Regions from separate parts of the Massilia sp. DD77 genome, predicted to be linked through region 3. Evidence: predicted binding sites of a transcription regulator. Region 3 holds the regulator's gene; each other region holds the start of a gene.

Region 1 (6,194 bases), on a different contig from region 3:
CGGCAAGCAGCAGCAAGGTCGCGCCTGCGAGCAGGCGCCCGGAATCGGTGCGCATGATGGTCATCCCCAGGAATTGAAGATGACATTTTATATAGACAAAAAATTACGCTTCGTACGTTACCGCCAAGAAAGCACGCACACCCGCTCACGCCGCCCTTGCTGTTTCCTCTTGCGGTGCGGGCGCCAGCCTGCGGCGCCGCGCGAAGGCCCACAGGCCGGGCAGCTGGACCAGCACCAGCAGGCCGAAGGCGGCCTGGTAGGCGATGGCGGGCGCCCTGCCGGCCAGGTCCGGCTTCCACAGCCCGACCACCAGGCCGAAGCCGGCCTGCACCAGGAAGGCGCCGATGAAGATCAGGAGATTCAGGAAGGTCGCCGCGCGTCCGGTCAGCGCGCGCGGCATCGACTGCGCCACGATCGCGTATTCGATGCCGGTGATCGTACCCACCAGGCTGAACAGCACCGACAGCAGCTGGAAGCTCGGCTGGTAGCCGGCCACGAAGCCCGCCTGCACCAGCACGAACACCGTGACGCCGGCTGCGGCCACGTCCAGCGGCGGCATGCCGCGCCGTCCCGCCCACTCGGTGATCATGCCCACGGCGATCGCCCCGAAGATGACGCCGGCCATGCTCAGGTAGAGCAGGTAGGCCACGGCGTCATCGGAGAACCCGGCGACGTCCGACAGCCAGCGCCCGATCCACAGGCCCTGGACGCCGAAGAAGACCGCATGCGGCAACAGCACCAGCGAGACCACGCCGCGAAAACCAGGCGCGCGCCATACCTCGCGCAAGGCCGGCAGCAGCGGGCCGTGCTGGCTGGCCGCGGCATCGTGGCGCGGATACAGCAGCGCCACCAGCAGGCCGGTACAGGCCACCAGCGCCGCCAGGATCACGAACAGCCCGCGCCAGTCGGTGTATTCCAGCGCCGTGCGCACCGGCATGGTGGCGGTGGCCGCGCCAAGGCCGCCGACCGCGATCAGGTAGCCGTGCACCGAGGGCAGCTTCGCAGGCGCGATCCAGGCCGACACCGCTTTCAGCGCCGCCATGAAGCAGCCGCCCAGGCCACAGCCCATGACGGCGCGCGCCAGCAGCAGCTGGACCAGGCCGGTGCCGCGCGCGAACAGCAGCGCCCCGCAGGCGGCCGCCACCATCATCGCCAGCTGTACCCGGCGCGGGCCGTAGCGGTCGAGCGCGATCCCCACCGGCAGCTGCACCAGCGCGAAGGCGAAGAAGAAGGCGCTGGTGAGCAGGCCGAGCTGGCCCGGCGTAAGCGCCAGCTCGCCGACCAGGTGCGAGGCCAGCACGGCATTGACGTTGCGCAGCAGCGAGGACAGGTAATGTCCGAGCGCGAACGGCAGGAACACGTGGAAAAATACCGCCACGCCGGACAGGCGCGGCGCGGCGGTGCTCGTCATGGTGGTACCAGGCGCCGCGGCCATGGGGGCGCGTCAGGCTGCGTCGGGTTGCGCTTCGACGCCGCGCTGGCCGCCCGGCACCAGCGGAATCACGCGCCCGCCGGGGCCGCGCAGCGGACCGCCACTTTCCATCTCGAAGAAGAAGCGGTCGCGCCCGAAGGCCGGCTTGAGGTGGTCGAGCCAGGTCGCGTCCGGATCGTAACGGGCAAAGAAGGGGCGCCGCACCCAGTCGGGATCGCGGGCTTGCAGGAACTGCAGCGCGAACAGCTTTTCGCCGTTGATGGTGACCACGCCGTCGATCACGACCTTGCCCGGGAAGGCGCTCATCGACGGCCCGCGCACGGTGCGCGACAGGCCGGACACCATCGAATAGGCTTCCTGGAAGATCTCGTGGGCGCGCGCCAGCGGCAGCGCGAAGTAGTCGCGCGGGCCGGTGTCGCGCTCGACGAACATGTAGTACGGGATCGCCCCCAGGCGCACGCCCGTGGTCCACAGCTCGGCCCAGCTTTTCGGGTCTTCGTTGATGTGGCGGATCAGGGGGCCTTGCATGCGCAGGGTGGCGCCGGTGCCGACGATGCGCTTGACCGCCTGCTGGGCGATGGGATGGCGCAGCTCCACCGCGTGGTTGTAGTGGCCCATGATCGCCAGGTTCCTGCCGGCCCGGACCACTTTCTCGAACAGGCGCATCAGGTCGTCGCTGTCCTTGTCCGAGACGAAGCGCTGCGGCCAGTAAGCCACCGACTTGGTACCGATGCGGATATTCTGGATATGCGCCAGTTCCGGGTCGAGCAGCGGCTCGAGGAATTCGCCCAGCGAGCGCGTGTTCATGATCATCGGGTCGCCGCCGGTGAGCAGGACATCGGTCACGCCGGGATGATTCTTCAGGTAGGCCACCAGCTCGGTGCATTCGCGCGCGTCGAACTTCATGTCGTCCATGCCGACGAACTGCGGCCAGCGGAAGCAGAAGGTGCAGTAGGCGTGGCAGGTCTGGCCGGCGCTGGGGAAGAACAGCACCGTTTCCTTGTACTTGTGCTGCAGGCCCCTGAGCGGCGCGTCGTTCACGCGCGGCACGTTGTGCGTCATTTGCCCCGCCGGGTGCGGGTTCATGCGCATGCGGATGCGGTGCACCAGCCGGGCGATGTCCGCCTCGTCCTTCCTGGCCAGGACCAGGTCGCGCAGCTGTTCGTATTCCGCGGCCGGCAGCATGTCGCGGTGCGGGAAGGTCAGGCGGTAGATGGGATCGTCCGGCACCTTGCTCCAGTCGATCAGCTCCTCCATCACATAGGCGTTGGTACGGAAAGGCAGCACATGCGATACCACCTGCACGGCCTCCTGCAGCTCGGGAGTGAGCCACTCCCACTGGCGCGCGGCAACGATGCTCTGGCGCGTATAGGGCTTGAACTTGACGGGCGTCGATTCTGGCGTGGTCACGGGAATTCTCCAGGAGGAAGGATGAAGAACCGCGGCAGGGTGCCGCGAAGAATCCATGGTAGGACCGCGAAACCAAAGGAAATTGCCGCTCGTCAATCAGACTGTTCCTACCAAATGGCATGGAACAAAGGTGGTGCGAGTAGGACAAACGTGCAGAATCACGGCCGCGCGCAGGGCTTCGGCGCGAGGTGCTTGAGCGAACGCAATTTGCGGTCGAAACGTGCCGGTACATTAGTGAGTGCACTTAGGAAATATCTCACTGCATCTCACGAAAGGAAGCCTCATGAAACTGACCGCCGCCGCCCTGTGCCTGGGCATGGGCCTGATGTCGACCACCGTCCTGGCCAATGAACCGACCGAGAAGGACGCCATCGCGATGTGCGAGCGTGGCGCCGCCCTCATCAAGGCCAAGGGCAAGGACGAGATGATGAAGCGCATCAACGCCAAGGATCCGGACTTCGTCCAGGGCGCGCTCTACATCGACATCCGCGACATCAAGACGGGCATCGTGCTGGCCCACCCCTACAACCCCTCGATCGTGGGCAAGGACCTGACCGACGTGCCGGATGCGAACGGCAAGAAGTACCGTCGCGAGATCATCGAACTGGCCGCGGCCAAGGGCAAGGGCTGGGTCGATTACCAGTACAAGAACCCGACCTCGGGGAAGATCGAGCCGAAGACCACCTATATCTTGCGGGTGGATGATGTGGTGCTGGAGGCGGGGATCTACAAAAAGTAAGGGTGCTGCTGGCAGCGCATCAGCTCGATGGAACTTGGATCCCGGCCTTCGCCGGGACGACGGCGATGGGAGGCGGGTGAATCATGCTGAACAAACTGCGGATCGGGCAGAAGCTGCTGCTGGCCCCGGGGATGGTGCTGGTGCTGCTGACCCTGCTGTCGGCGGCCGCGTATTACGGCATGGTGCGCCAGAACGCTTCGCTCGAGCACATGGTGCAGGTACGGGCGGCGCGCCTTCAGGCCGTGGCCGACGTGGCGGGCGACGCGCGCTTCGCGCACGCGAACATCTACCAGCTCCTGGCCTGGGTCAACGGCAGCTTCGCCAGGAACCGCCTCGACGCCCTCACCGCCGATATCCACCGCAAGCACGCGGCCATCAAGGACAAGCTGGGCAAGCTCGCCGAACTGGCCGGGACCGGCGAGCGCGCGCCGATCGACGCCTCGCTCGCCGCGCTGGCGGCCTACCGCAAGGCGGTACTGGAGACCATCGAGCTGGCCCAGGTCGACCAGTCGATCGCGACCAGTTCGATGCAGAAGGCCGAGAAGCAGTTCGTCGCCCTCGACGCCGAACTGGGACGCCTGGCGGGACGCGAAAAGCAGCTCAGCGAAGACGCCTATACCGCCGCCAAGGACGAGTTCCGCTCGCTCGGCCTGAGCATGGCGGGACTGGTGCTGCTGTCGATCGCGCTGTCGCTGGTGGTGACGGTGCTGGTGCGGCGCTCGATGCTGGCGGGGATCCGCGCCATCGCGCGCGCCGTCGGCGAGCTGGCCGAGGGCCGGCTCGATGCGCCGCCCGGCGCCAGCACCGGGCGCGACGAGATCGCCGACACCTCGCGCGCCCTCGACCACACCATCGCCCGCCTGAACGTGGCGCTGCGGAGCATCCTGGCCTCGGTGCGCTCGATCGACACCGCCTCGAAAGAGATCGCCAGCGGCAACCTCGACCTGTCCACCCGTACCGAGATGCAGGCCGGCTCGCTCGAGCAGACCGCAAGCGCCATGGAAGCGCTGACCACGGCGGTCAAGGACAACGCCAACAACGCGCGCCTGGCTTCCGGACTGGCGTCCGAGGCGGCCGAGCTGGCGGCCGACGGCGGCAAGGCCGTGGGGCGCGCGGTGAGGAGCATGGAATCGATCCAGGCCAGCTCGCGCCAGATCGTCGAGATCATCGGCGTGATCGACGGCATTTCCTTCCAGACCAATTTGCTGGCGCTGAACGCGGCGGTGGAAGCGGCGCGCGCCGGCGAGCAAGGGCGCGGCTTCGCGGTGGTGGCCGCCGAAGTACGCACCCTGGCCCAGCGCTCGGCCGCCGCAGCCAGGGAGATCAAGGCCCTGATCGCGGACTCGGTCAATATCATCGAGGGCGGCAACGCCTCGGTCAGCGAGGCCGGCGCCAGCATGGGCGACATCGTGGCCTCGGTGCGCCAGGTGAACGACATCATCGGCCGCATCAGCGTGGCCAGCACCGAGCAGGCCGAAGGCATCGCCGACGTCAACCGCGCGGTGGGACAGATGGACGGCATGACGCAGCAGAACGCGGCGCTGGTCGAACAGGCCGCCGCGGCGGCGGAAAGTCTGCACGAGCAGACGGTCAACCTGGCGAAGGCGGTGTCGATCTTCCGGATCGCGCAGGATCAGGGTGAAGTCGCGGCAGTGGAAGCGGCGCCGGTTGCGGAGGAAGACGAGGCGTTCCAGGGGGTGGGCGAACGGCGGACGCCGGGCAGTCCGATGCGGCCGAAGGCTGTGCGGGCATTGCCTGCGGCAAGGCGATCATCGTAGGGTCGGCGGGAAACCCGCCGACCCTACCTGAAAGGCCGGCTCACGAACTTCGACCCGGCCAGCCCAAACCGCCACGGCACATCCACCGCCTTCGAAATCCCGATACGCGGCCCCGCGATCAGCGGCAGCTCCCCCGGCGCCGGTAACAGTTCGAACGGCGGCGCCGACAGGGCCATGCCGTTATGCGCCCGTGTCACTCCCAGTGCCTGGCACAGCTTGCCCGGGCCCGAGCACAGCAGCCATTCGTCGTCCGCGTCGCGCCGCGCGCGCATGACGTCCAGCCCCGCCACCGGTTCCAGCGCCCGGATCAGGACCCCGGCGCCGTGCCCCGCCTCGCGGCACACGAAGTTCAGGCACCAGTGGATGCCGTAGGAACGGTAGACATAGGCATGGGCCGGCGGGCCGAACATCGAGGCGTTGCGCTCGGTCGGCCCTGAATAGGCATGCGAGGCCGGGTCCTCGCGGTCGTAGGCCTCGGTCTCGACGATGCGCCCGCCCACCCCGTCGATCAGCACGGTGACGCCGATCAGCTGGCGCGCCACGATCTCTGCTGGTGCTGAAAAATCAATTCCTGCAATTATCGAAATAGCCATGAATCGATTTTATCCCGGGTCAGCCTGACCCGGCGTTTTGGTGAAATCGACACAGGGATCGCATTGCTTTGCTGCAAGTTAAACATGGCTGGGGTATAGTGGCGGCTCCTCTGCATTTCCCAGAAGCACCAAATTTTCCCCATGAACACCGTCGCCGAGCCCATCCAGCCGATCGACCAGGTCGATGCCCTGATCAAGTCGATCCGCATTCCGCCGCGGCCCAGCCTGCTGGCCGACCTGCA
Region 2 (6,194 bases), on a different contig from region 3:
CCGCGCGCCGGGCGCAGCAGGCCGCCCAGGATGCCGCTGATGCCGGCGATCCTGCCGTTGAGCAGCACGAAGCCGGCGGCGGCCGCGCCGATGATCAGCCCGCCGGCGAGCGAGCTGCCGGGGGTGAAGTGGATCCAGTCGATGTTCATGAGGTGACTCCTTCGGAAGGCAGGCAGAATTGCTGGTACAGCACTTGCATGAGCGCCAGTGCTTCACTGCTGTCGATACGGTAGAAGATCTGCTTGCCTTCACGCCGCGTGCTGACCAGTTGCTCGTCGCGCAGCACGCCGAGCTGCTGCGACAGCGTCGGCTGGCCGATTCCCAGCAGGGTTTCCAGCTCGCCGACCGCGTATTCGCCCTGGCTCAGCTGGCAGAGCAGCATCAGCCGGTCGGGGTTGCCCAGGACCTTGAGCAGGGCGCAGGCCTGCGCGGCGGCGGCGCGCATCTGTTGCAAATCCAGTTGTTGTGTATCGGACATGGGATTCTCGTTCACTCTATCTGGAGACATTCTATAAAGTTACAATATATGTTCTAGTATACTGTAGTCCGAATCCACGCACAAGATTCCCTTCTGAGCATCTGCTGTCTCGGCGCGCACTACGCGGTGGCGCCGCGATTCACGCCGGAGGATCTCGGGTGGCTGAAGCAGCAGGTTTTTGCCACCCTGGTCTGCGACCGGCCCGGCGGCGAAGGCGCCGGCCAAGCGGTTTTCCCCGAGATCGAAGCGGAGGCAAGGAAGCACGGCATGCAGGCGCTGCATCTGCATGTCACGCCCAGCAGGATCATCCAGCCGCCCTTGACGCCTTCGCCGCCTTCTATGGCCGAGCGCCGAAAGCCGGTCCTGGGTTTCTGCCGCACCGGCATGCGGGCCGAGGCCTCGTGGTAGAGCACGCGTCGGTAAGGCAGGGGCGATCCCTGCCAGGAAGCGGCGGCAGGGCCCCGGGGGGCGTCCAGGCACGCCCCCCAGGCGACCAGCAGGCTGATTTCCCCGGCCGCACTCCGGCGGTCCGCGCGCGGCTTTCATTGCACGGCAATGCCCCGCGCGCGGGAAAAGCCCCTAGGCGCCGCGCTCGCCCAGGCGCCGCAGGCGCGCGCACCAGCGCGCGGCCCGCTCGGGCGGCATCGCGCCGGCACCGCCGACGATGGTCGTGGATACCGGTGCGATACCGACGAAGTGCAGGATATTCCGGCGCAGGGAGCGCAGGCTGTGGGCGCGGTAGAACGCGCGGTACACCAGAGACGGCATGCCCATCGTGACGATCACACGGGCGCTGCGTCCGCCCAGCAGCCCGGCCTTCAGCGGGTTCGCCGGCGTGCGGGCGATCGCGAAGCCAGGCCGCAGGACCTGTTCGAGAAAGCCCTTCAGCAGGGCCGGCATGTCGCCCAGCCACAGGGGATAGATCAGAACGATGTGGGCGGCGCGCGCGATGGCTTCCTGGGCCGGCCGCAGCGGGGGCGGCACGTCGCCGTGCTGCCATTGCGCCGCATCGGTCAGCAGGGCGAACCCGATCCGCGCCGGCTCGACGGTCTCGACACTGTTTCCGGCCGCGCGTGCGCCGTCGGCGTAGGCCTCGGCCAGCGCATGGCACAGGTGCTGGCGGGCGCTGTCCGGATGCCCCTGGATGATCAGGATATGCTTGCTCATTCAGGCCGCCCGGTCGGCGTCGAGGATGCGGCGCATCGTCACCATGCCGTCGGCGCCGGCGTGCAGGTCGAAGCCGAGGGCGCGCGCCAGCGCGTGCATGCCGGCATTCTCCGGCAGCGCGACCCCTTCGACCACGGCCACGCCGCGCGCGGCGCAGTAGTCGAGCAGGCGGGTCATCAGCAGACGTCCCAGTCCTCGCCCCTTCAGGTCCGAGCGGATGGCGACCGCGAACTCGCCGCGCACCTCGTCCGGGTCGAGGACGACCCGCGCCACCCCCAGGGTCTCGTCCGCGCCGCCCGATCCCGGGCGGGTGGCGATGAAGGCCATCTCGCGCGCATAGTCGATCTGGGTGAAGCGCGCCAGCTGCTGGGGCGAGAGCTCGCGCATCAGGCCGAACATGCGCATGTGGACGTCCTGCGGCGTGAGCGCATGGAAGAAGGCCACGTGCGCGGCGGCGTCTTCGGGACGAATGGGACGCAGCGTCAGCCTGCCTATCGCGCTGTCCACCTGGCGTTCCAGTTGTTCCGGATACGGCAGGATCGCCAGCCGCGCATGGCCGTCGCACCCTGCGGGAACCGGCTGCAGCCGCATGCGCGCGTCGAGGGCGATCACGCCGCCGGCGTCAGCCAGCAGCGGATTGATATCCAGTTCGGCCAGCTCGGGCAGGTCGGCCGCCAGCTGGCCCACGCGCACCAGAACGTCGCACAGGGCGTCCATGTCGGCCGGCGGCCGGCCGCGGTAGCCCGCCAGCAGGCGCGCCACGCGGGTGCGGCTGACGAGATCGGCGGCCAGCACCCGGTTCAGCGGGGGCAACCCCACCGCCTGGTCGGCCGTGACTTCGACGCTGACGCCGCCATGACCGAACAGCACGACCGGCCCGAATACCGGGTCGACACTGACGCCGACGATCAATTCCAGCGCCTGCGGCCGGCGCGCCATCGCCTGGACCGTGAAGCCGTCCACGCGCGCGTGGGGCAGCCGGGTGCGCACCCGCTCCAGCATCGCATCGAGCGCCGCGCCGAGCCCCTCCGGGCCGGCCAGGTCGAGCGCCACCCCGCCGATGTCGGACTTGTGGACGATGTCCGGCGACACGATCTTCAGGGCCACCGGATAGCCGAGGCGCCCGGCGGCGGCCAGCGCGTCCCGGCGATCAGCGACGATCTCGGTCGCCACCACGGGGATGCCGTATGCGGCCAGCAGGGCCTTGGCGGCATGCTCGCCCACGGCGCCGCCGGCGTCCATGCCCCCGGCGATGAGGGCGTCGACCTGGACGCGGGCGGCATGGCGGTCGGGCGCGCCGAGCTCGGACGGCCCGGGGGCCTGCATCAGGACGGCCTGGTTGCGCCGGTAATCCACCAGCTGCTGGAAGCCCTTGACCGCTTCCTCGGGAGTGTCGAAGACCGGCACCCCGGCCTCGATGCACAGGCGGCGGGCCTCGGCCACGCTGGGACCGCCCAGCCAGCAGCACAGGACGGGCCGCGCGGCGTCCGCGATCAGCGGCAGCAGGGTGCGGGCGATCTCGGCGCTCGGCACGATCGCCGTCGGCGCGTGGATCATCAGCACGGCATCCAGCTCGGGTGCGTCCAGCAACGCGGCCAGCGCATGGCGGTAGCGCTCCGCGGGCGCATCGCCCACGATGTCGATCGGATTGGCGTGCGACCACAAGGGCGGCAAGCCGTCGCCCAGGCGCGCCAGCGTGGCGGGCGCCAGCTGGGCCAGCACGCCGCCCGCGTCCGCCAGGGCGTCGGTCGCCATGACGCCCGGCCCGCCGCCGTTGGTGAGGATCGCCAGGCGCTCGCCGCGCGGAAGGCGGGCGCGCGCCAGCATCGCCACCGCGTCGAACAGGTCGTCCGTGGTGCGCACCCGCAGCATGCCGGCGCGGCGCAGCGCCGCGTCGTAGACCAGGTCCGATCCGGCCAGCGCGCCGGTATGGCTGAAGGCCGCGCGCGCCGCGTCCTTGCCGCGCCCGGCCTTGACGATCAGGGTCGGCTTGCCGCGCGCCGCGCCGCGCGCCGCGCTCATGAACTTGCGCGCCTGGCGCAGGCTTTCGGCATACAGCAGGATGGCGTCGGTGCCGGGATCGGCGGCCAGGTAATCGAGCAGGTCGCCGAAATCGACGTCGCTGCCGTCGCCCAGGGAGATGAAACAGGAAAAGCCGATACGCCGCGCGGCGGCCCAGTCGAGCACGGCGGTGACGAGCGCCCCCGACTGCGCCACGAAGGCCAGGCGGCCGGGGAGCGCCGCGCCCGGCGCGAAGCTGGCGTTCAGGCCAATGCCCGGCACCAGCATGCCGACGCAGTTTGGGCCGAGGATGCGCAGCAGCCAGGGTTGCGCCGCGTCCAGCATGGCTTGGCGCAGGCTGCGGCCGCCGCCGGCGTCGGCGTCCAGACCGGCGCTGATGACGATGGCTGCGCGGCAGCCGGCGGCGCCGAGTTCCCCGATCAGCGTCGGCACCGTGGACGCCGGCGTGCAGATCACGGCCAGGTCGGGGACGCCGGGCAGCTCGCCGACGCGGCTGTAGGCAGGGCGGCCGCCAACCTGGGCATGGCGCCGGTTGACCGGCCACAGCGGTCCGCGGAAGCCGCCCGCAAGGATGTTTCGCCACACGGTCGCGCCCACGCTGCCGGGCCGGTCGGAGGCGCCGATCACGGCGACCGAGCGGGGCGCAAAGAAGTGACCGAGGTTGCGAATACTCATGAGCTCTCCCTGGCCTCAGCCAAATATCGACAGCCTAGCGAAGCCCGAGAGTAAATTATTTGACGGACATCAAAATTGGAATAGAAATCGATGGTAGCGCCCGCAGTGCGAGGTTCGCTGCGCCAGTCAGTACGAATGCTCGTGGATTTGATCTCCATCAAACACAAGGCCGGGCGATATGGCGAGACTGGCTTGACATTCTTGGTCGGGACGAGGAGCAGGGCTGATGAGCTACAAGACCATCGTCGTACATGCGGACCTGTCGCGCCATGCTCCAGGGCGGATCCGGATCGCCGCCGAGCTGGCCAAGGCGCATGGTGCACACCTGATCGGCGTTGCCGCCACCGGCGTGTCGCGTGACATTTTTCCACATGGCTACCATGCGGCGCCGGACAGCCTTGAGGCAAGCTATTTCCAGCCATTGCACGACACGGCGGCGCGCGCCCTCGAACAGTTCGCCGCCATCGCCGACGAGGCAGGGGTGCCGTCGGAGGGCCGCCTGGTGTGCGACCTGGTCAGCGATGCGCTTGCCAGGCTGGGACGCTTCAGCGACCTGGTGGTCGTCAACCAGGACGATCTTGCCGAAGCCCTGACCGACACGATCGGGCGCGTTCCGGAATATGTCGTGTTTACCTGCGCCCGCCCGGTTCTGGTCGTCCCCTGCGCACCGGGGCGCCGGTCGCCGGGCGAGCACATCCTGGTGGCATGGAACGGCAGCAAGGAGGCCTCGGCCGCCCTGCGCGCCGCCGTGCCCCTGATGCAGCGCGCCACGCGCGTGACTGTCGTGTCATTCCAGATCCCCGGCGGCGCCGGCCTGTCCGATGCCGGCGAGGATGCAGACTTGATCGCCTTCCTTTCCCGCCACGCGATCCGGGTGGAGATGCTGGCGATCCGGCGCAATATCGACAATGGCCATCACCTGCTGACGCTGGCGGCACAGGACGGCTACGATCTCGTGGTCATGGGGTGCTACGGCCATACCCAGTTCCGTGAACTCTTTCTCGGCGGCGTGAGCAGGACCGTGCTCCAGGACAGCACGATTCCCCTGTTGCTCGCGCGCTGAGCCGGAACCGACCCCCCGCGCTTACGGGAATTCGCCGAACTCCGGCCGCGACGCTTCGCGCGGTACCCGCAGCAACAGTACCGGGACGGTCGAGTTCGCGAGCACGTATTGCGCGACGCTGCCGGCGAACAACCGGTTGGCGTCGTTCGGTCCGTGCGTTCCCATTACGATCAGGTCGCAACCCTGTTCTTCCGCGATCCGCACGATCTCCGGGCCCGGTACCGAGGAGAGCGGTGTTGCCCACTCGCAACTCACCCCGGCAGCGTCGGCGATGCGCCGGACGGTCTCGACGTGAGCGCGGGCAGCCTCGTGTGCGCGGAGGAACTCGGCCCGGGTGTCCGGCACGGCGGCGCCGCTGTCCGGCATGGAAAAGTGCGGTTGCGCGACCGATACCGCCACCATGCGTCCGGCGCCTGCTCGCGCGAGCAGGGCGCCCATCTGGGCTGCCTGGACTGCGATGTCGGAGCCGTCTGTCGCCACGCAAACTCTTTCGATGAACATGATGGAGGGTCCGGGAAGGTGGAATGCGTTCAGGATTACCATACTTGCTCGTGCTGTGTTTGACCGGCGTCAAGGAACTGCCAAATGGCATCTCAGGCAATTTTGATCGAGATCAAACATTTAATACGGCACTGAGTCGAAGATGGAAAAGCCTTCATTGATCGCGATCGGACGGCTCTCTCATGTGCCTTGCCATTCCCATGCAGGTTGTCGCGCTCGACGGACAAACGGCGTGCTGCGAGGCGGGCGGCGTCCGTCGTGAAGTCAGCCTCTACCTCTTGCCTCCCG
Region 3 (6,194 bases):
TCTGTATTTCTCCATCCGCTCGCGTTTCCTGCAGGTGCGCCATGCGGGCGAAATGGTTCGATTGATGTTTGAAGGCAAGAGTTCGGAGCAAGGGGTGTCCTCCTTCCAGGCCTTGTCCATGACCCTGGCCGGGCGCGTCGGCACCGGCAATATCGCGGGCGTGGCTACCGCGATCACTTTCGGCGGCCCCGGCGCCGTGTTCTGGATGTGGGCGGTCGCCTTCCTCGGCGCCAGCTCGGCCTTCGTGGAATCGACCCTGGGCCAGGTATACAAGGAACAACTGGGTAAGGAATACCGCGGCGGGCCCGCCTTCTATATCGAGAAGGGCCTGGGCATGAAATGGTATGCGCTGACCTTCGCCTTCGCCACCATCATCGCCACCGGCCTGCTGCTGCCTGGCGTGCAGGCCAACTCGATCGCCGAGAGCCTGAAGACCGCTACCGGCATCGACCCCGCCATCACCGGCGTCGGCCTGTGCGTGGTGCTGGCCTTCATCATCTTCGGCGGCGTCAAGCGCATTGCCCACTTCGCCGAAGTCGTGGTGCCCTTCATGGCCCTGGGCTACATCCTGGTGGCGGTGGCCATCGTGGCGATGAACATCGGCGCGCTGCCTGGTGTTCTGAAGCTGATCTTCGTGAATGCCTTCGGCGCGGACGCCGCCTTCGGCGCGATCCTGGGCCTGGCGATCCAGTGGGGCGTCAAGCGCGGGGTGTACTCGAACGAGGCGGGGCAGGGCACCGGCCCGCACGCCTCGTCGGCCGCCGAAGTGAGCCACCCGGCCAAGCAGGGCCTGGTGCAGGGCTTCTCGGTCTACATCGACACCCTGTTCGTGTGCTCGGCGACCGCCTTCATGCTCCTGATTACCGGCCAGTACAATGTCGAGGCGCCGGACGGCACCCCGATGTTCACCGGCGTGCAGGGGGTCGCCTCCGGCCCCGGCTACGTCCAGACCGCGCTGGAGAACGTGATGCCGGGCTTCGGCGCCCTGTTCGTCGCCATCGCGCTGCTGTTCTTCGCGTTCACCACGATCGTCGCTTATTACTACATCGCCGAGACTAACATCGCCTACATCAACCGGACCGTCAACCGTCCGTGGATGACGCTGCTGCTCAAGCTGTTCATCATCGGCGCGACCTACTACGGTTCCGTGAAGACGGCGGAAGCTGCCTGGGGCCTGGGCGACATGGGCGTGGGCCTGATGGCCTGGCTGAACATCATCGCCATCCTGATGCTGCAGAAGACGGCCTTCAAGTGCCTGCGCGACTACGAAGCCCAGAAGAAGGCCGGCAAGGATCCGCAGTTCGATCCGAAGGCGCTGGGCATCGAAGGCGCCCACTACTGGGAGCAGCGCGTGCAGGCCGGCAAGACGCAAGCCCCCGGCAAGGCCGTCGCCTAATCTTCCTTCGGCTTCGTCGTGCTGCGCAGGATCGCCAGCACGACGAGGGCGAACAGGGTGCTGAGCACCGCCGTCGCCTCGCGCCCCATGCCGGCCGCGATGCCGATCGCGGCGGTCAGCCAGACGCTGGCCGCGGTGGTCAGGCCCTTGATGTCGTCCTTGTCGGTCTGCTTGAGGATGGCGCCCGCGCCCAGGAAGCCGATGCCGGCCACGATGCCCTGCAGGACCCGCGACAGGTCCTGGATGCCCATCCCCGCCTGCAGCGGGATCAGCACGAAGAGGGCGGCGCCGAGCGAGACCAGCATGTGGGTACGCAGGCCGGCGGAGGCGCCCACCGATTCACGCTCGTAGCCGAGCAGCCCGCCCAGCACCAGCGCCACCAGCAGGCGCACCACGATGCGGGTGATGTCCTCCACGTTCCCCAAGTCCGAGAATTCCTGCTGCACCGTCATCCAGCTTCGTGTCCACCACACCGTGTTCGCTCCTGTTGAGATTACTCTGGCATGATGCCAGTTTGGTGGCTCAGGCGGCGCATGGATAGCTGATCCACTGTTTCGGCCCGCGCCCTTAATCCGTCATCCCCGCGAAGGCGGGGACCCAAGTTTGCGTGAGTAGCCTCATGGTTCCATTCAAGCTCGATTCAACGAGCTTGGATCCCCGCCTTCGCAGGGACGACGGGTTGAGCGAGCGGGTATAACGAGGTGCCCGTGGACGGCTGGCTTAATCGTCTCTACGCGCATGCGCCCGCGCACACGCCACCACCCCGCCCACCAGCAGTACCATGGCCGCCCATTCCAGCCCCGTCGGCCACCTTTCCTCCCACAGGAAGCCGTATAGCGACGCGAACAGCGTCTCGAACACGATCATCTGCCCCATCAGGGTCAAGGGCAGGGCGCGGCTCGCCACGTTCCACAAGGCGTTGCCCAGGATCGAGCACAGGATCGCCACGCTGGTCACCACGCCCGCGAAATGCAGCCATTGCGCGCTGCTGTGGCCCGTGTCGGTCCCGGCAAACGCGGGAACCGCCAGCAACAGGGCCTCCAGTCCGGTCACGACCCCCATCGCCAGGTTCCAGTCGTGGCCCGAGACGCCCTGCAAGCGGCCAAGCCAGCGGCTGTTGTTCACCGCGTAGATGGTCCAGGACACCAGCGCGCCCACCGCGCAGCCCAGGCCGGGCAGCGAATCGATGCCGGCGCTGGACAGCGACTGCCAGCTGATGCAGGCCAGCCCGGCCGCGCTTAGGGCCAGCGAAGGCAGCAGGCGGCGCAGCGGCGGCGCGTGGCGGTCGCGGCTGCCCACCAGGGTGACGGCGATCGGCAGCAGGCCGATCACCAGCGAGGGCATGGCCACGCCGCCTTGCTGCACGGCGGTCGCCAGGAACACGTAATAAACGATGTTCCCGCTGAAGGAGAGCCAGAGCAGGGCGCGCCATTCCTTCCAGGTGAGCGTGCGCAGCAGGCGCCGCCAGGAAGGCGCAATCAGGACCGCCGCCACCAGGCCGTAGGCCAGGTAGCGCCCGGCCGACAACTGCAAAGGCAGGAAGCCGGCGGTGAGTTCGGGAGCGAGAAAGACCAGGCCCCAGAGGGCGCCGGCGAGGATGCCCGAACCGATGCCGAGCGAGGTGTGCGAAGTGCTTGGCTTGACCATGAATGTCTCCTGAGAGCGGAGATTCTGGCCGCGCGGCCGGGACCGCGTCTTGGCGCCGCCTACTGCGTCTTGTGCGTATCCTCGCGTGCGGCCTTGCGGTAGGCGGCGGGCGTGGTGTCCATGGCCTTGCGCATGGCGCGGGTCAGCACGCTCTGGTCGGAGAAGCCGGTCTCCAGGGCGAGGTCGGCGATGGGCCGCCCGGTCGAGGCCAACAGGGTGCAGACCGCTTCCAGCCGGCGGCGCAGCAGCCATTCGTGGGGGCTCAGCCCAGTCTCCAGGCGGAACAGGGTGTGCAGGCGGCTGGCGCTGAGGGAGGCGGCGTGCGCCATGCTGTCCAGGGTCCAGGGCAGGCCGGGTTGAAGCTCGATGCGCGCCATCAGCGCGGCAAGCCTGGAGGCGGGCTGGAAGGCGGCCTGGGCCTGGGCCAGGGAATCGAGCAGCAGCGGGGTCCAGCCCTGCACCAGCTGGGGCGCCGCCTTGGCGCCGGCCGCCGCCAGGCTCATGAACTCGACCAGCTTGCGCGCGGCCGCGCCGATCGGGGTGAAGGGGCGCTCCAGCAGGCGCTCCCAGGGACCTTGCCGCAGCAGCCCGGGATCGAGGTCGAGGATGAAGGACTGGTTGCCGGCCGCGCCAGCCTGCGAATGCCAGGCGCCGGGTGCGACCACGGCGGCGTGCAGCAGATCGAGCTTGCGGCCGCGGCCTTCGATGTCGAGTTCGACCTCGCCGGCCACCGGCAGCACGATCTGGGCATAGTCGTGGCGGTCCGCCTCGCGCACCATGCCGTAGCTGCGCAGGTGCAGGTCGACCGGAAGCGGCGCCGCCATGGTTCAGGCCATGGGGCTGCAGATGTCGGTGCCGGCCGCGAGCGCCTTCAGCTTGGCCGGGTCGAGCAGGGTGACGTCGCGCTTGTCGACCTGCAGCCAGCCCTGCTTCTTGAAGCGCGACAGCAGCCGGCTGACGCTCTCGATGGTCAGGCCCAGGTAGTTGCCGATGTCCTCGCGCGACATGCGCAGCTGGAAGCTGGTGGGCGAATAGCCGCGCGCCGCATAGCGGGCCGACAGGTTGACCAGGAAGACGGCGAAGCGCTGCTCGGCGCGCATATTGCCTAGCAGTAGCATGACGTTCTGCTCGCGCGTGATTTCCTGGCTCATGATGCGGTGGAAGTGGCGCAGCAGGGCCGGCACTTCGCCGAACAGCTCTTCGAGGCGCGTGAAGGGAATTTCGCAGACCTCGCTGTCTTCCAGCGCCACGGCGTCGCAGTGGTGGTTGCCGCTGATCGCGTCCATGCCCAGCAGCTCGCCGGCCATCTGGAAGCCGGTGATCTGGGCTTCGCCGGCCGCGTTCACCTGGTAGGTCTTGAAGTGGCCGAAGCGCACCGCGTACAGGTTGCGGAACGGCTCTCCCATCTGGTAGAGCCGTTCATCTTTTTCCAGGCGCCGGCGGCGGCCGATGATCTGGTCGAGGCGGTTGATGTCGGCGTCTTCCAGGCCCATGGGCAGGCACAACTGGTGCATGCTGCAGGCGGAGCAGCTGGCTTTCAGGGCCTGGATGCTCACGGGCTGCTTGCTGGGGTCGGTGATGAACGACACGGGCTGGGTCATGGGGGTTCCGGTGGATCGCGCGATGCTCAGATTATAGACGGGCGGGCCGGGGATGCGACGCGACAAATCGTCCCAGGGACCCAGATTTGCCGGCAAACCGCGCCAGATTCAGTGACAGCCGTAGCAAAAAAGCCATTACCCAAGCGTGCGCCCCCACCGCGCATGCTAGATTCGCAACACGCCGACACCACGAAGGAACACGCCATGCTTGGTCTGTCCGCCCTGGATCTCGCACGGATCCAGTTCGCCTTCACGATGTCCTTCCATATTTTGTTTCCGGCTATCACAATTGGCATGGCCAGCTACCTGGCCGTGCTCGAACTGTGCTGGCTGCGCAGCGGGCGCCAGGTCTTCGTCGACCTGTATCACTTCTGGCTCAAGATCTTCGCCGTCACCTTCGGCATGGGCGTGGTCTCGGGCATCGTCATGGCCTACCAGATCGGCACCAACTGGAGCTACCTGTCGGAATTCGCGGGCAGCATCCTGGGACCGATCCTGTCCTATGAAGTGCTGACCGCCTTCTTCCTGGAGGCCGGTTTCCTGGGCGTGATGCTGTTCGGCTGGAACCGGGTCGGCCCGGCCCTGCATGTCGTCGCTACCTGCATGGTGGCGATCGGCACCCTGATCTCGTCCACCTGGATCCTGGCCGCCAACAGCTGGATGCAGACGCCGCAAGGCTATGCCATCGAGAACGGACGAATGGTGCCGGCCGACTGGCTGGCGATCGTTTTCAATCCCTCCTTTCCCTACCGCCTGGTGCACATGGTGATCGCCGCCTATCTCACCACGGCCCTGCTGGTGGGCGCCTCCGCCGCCTGGCACCTGCTGCGCGGGCGCGACAACCCGGCGGTGCGCAAGATGATGTCGATGGCGATGTGGATGCTGCTGCTGGTGGCGCCGGTCCAGGCCGTGGTCGGCGACTTCCACGGCCTGAACACGCTCAAGCACCAGCCGGCCAAGCTGGCGGCGATGGAAGGCCACTGGCAGAACCATCCGGGCGAGGCGGTGCCGCTGCTGCTGTTCGGGATTCCCGACATGGAAGAGGAGCGCACCCGGTACGCGCTCGGCATCCCTTACCTGGGCAGCATCATCCTGACCCACACCCTGGACGGCCAGGTCCCGGCCCTGAAGGATTTTCCGCGCGACCAGCGGCCGAACTCCCTGATCGTGTTCTGGAGCTTCCGCCTGATGGTGGGGCTGGGCCTCCTGATGATCGCGCTCGGGGCCTGGAGCCTGTTCCTGCGGCGCGGCGGGCGCCTGTTCGCCAACCGGCTGTTCCTGCGCTTCGCCCTGTGGATGGGGCCGGCGGGCCTGGTGGCGATCCTGGCCGGCTGGGTGACCACCGAGGTGGGGCGCCAGCCCTGGGTGGTGTATGGCGTGCTGCGCACGGCGGACGCCGTCTCGCCCCATGGCGCCGTGGCCCTGGGCCTGACCCTGGCGCTGTTCGTGGCGGCTTACCTGTTCGTGTTCGGGGCCGGCACCGGCTACGTGCTGCGCATGATCCGCAAGGGGCCGCAGCACTTCGAGCTGGCGCGGCCGCCCGAGGGCGG

What was found. The regulator FNR, encoded in region 3, switches genes on or off when oxygen is low (the NO sensors DNR and NnrR bind a similar motif). The targets are predictions, from matches to a motif close to TTGATNNNNATCAA.
Region 1: a site for FNR is predicted at 2,925-2,938, ahead of V7778_RS18005 (KamA family radical SAM protein). Genes of this name have one in related genera too.
Region 2: a site for FNR is predicted at 4,490-4,503, ahead of V7778_RS13105 (universal stress protein). Genes of this name have one in related genera too.

Annotation. Positions count from the first base shown of each region.
Region 1 is NZ_JBAMDH010000030.1:2,050-8,243, forward strand. It holds gene V7778_RS17995 (PQQ-dependent sugar dehydrogenase) at 1-55, opposite strand, end outside; gene V7778_RS18000 (MFS transporter) at 146-1,411, opposite strand; gene V7778_RS18005 (KamA family radical SAM protein) at 1,445-2,842, opposite strand; gene V7778_RS18010 (cache domain-containing protein) at 3,126-3,581, shown strand; gene V7778_RS18015 (methyl-accepting chemotaxis protein) at 3,665-5,359, shown strand; gene V7778_RS18020 (DNA-3-methyladenine glycosylase) at 5,383-5,952, opposite strand; gene V7778_RS18025 (HDOD domain-containing protein) at 6,094-6,194, shown strand, end outside.
Region 2 is NZ_JBAMDH010000019.1:31,875-38,068, forward strand. It holds gene V7778_RS13080 (YeeE/YedE family protein) at 1-149, opposite strand, end outside; gene V7778_RS13085 (metalloregulator ArsR/SmtB family transcription factor) at 146-478, opposite strand; gene V7778_RS13090 (beta-lactamase hydrolase domain-containing protein) at 578-886, shown strand; gene V7778_RS13095 (NAD(P)H-dependent oxidoreductase) at 1,058-1,645, opposite strand; gene V7778_RS13100 (bifunctional acetate--CoA ligase family protein/GNAT family N-acetyltransferase) at 1,646-4,342, opposite strand; gene V7778_RS13105 (universal stress protein) at 4,569-5,405, shown strand; gene V7778_RS13110 (universal stress protein) at 5,427-5,948, opposite strand; gene V7778_RS13115 (HypC/HybG/HupF family hydrogenase formation chaperone) at 6,089-6,194, shown strand, end outside.
Region 3 is NZ_JBAMDH010000009.1:90,190-96,383, forward strand. It holds gene V7778_RS07030 (alanine/glycine:cation symporter family protein) at 1-1,396, shown strand, start outside; gene V7778_RS07035 (MgtC/SapB family protein) at 1,393-1,848, opposite strand; gene V7778_RS07040 (DMT family transporter) at 2,117-3,043, opposite strand; gene V7778_RS07045 (helix-turn-helix transcriptional regulator) at 3,103-3,867, opposite strand; gene fnr (fumarate/nitrate reduction transcriptional regulator Fnr) at 3,871-4,644, opposite strand; gene V7778_RS07055 (cytochrome ubiquinol oxidase subunit I) at 4,849-6,194, shown strand, end outside.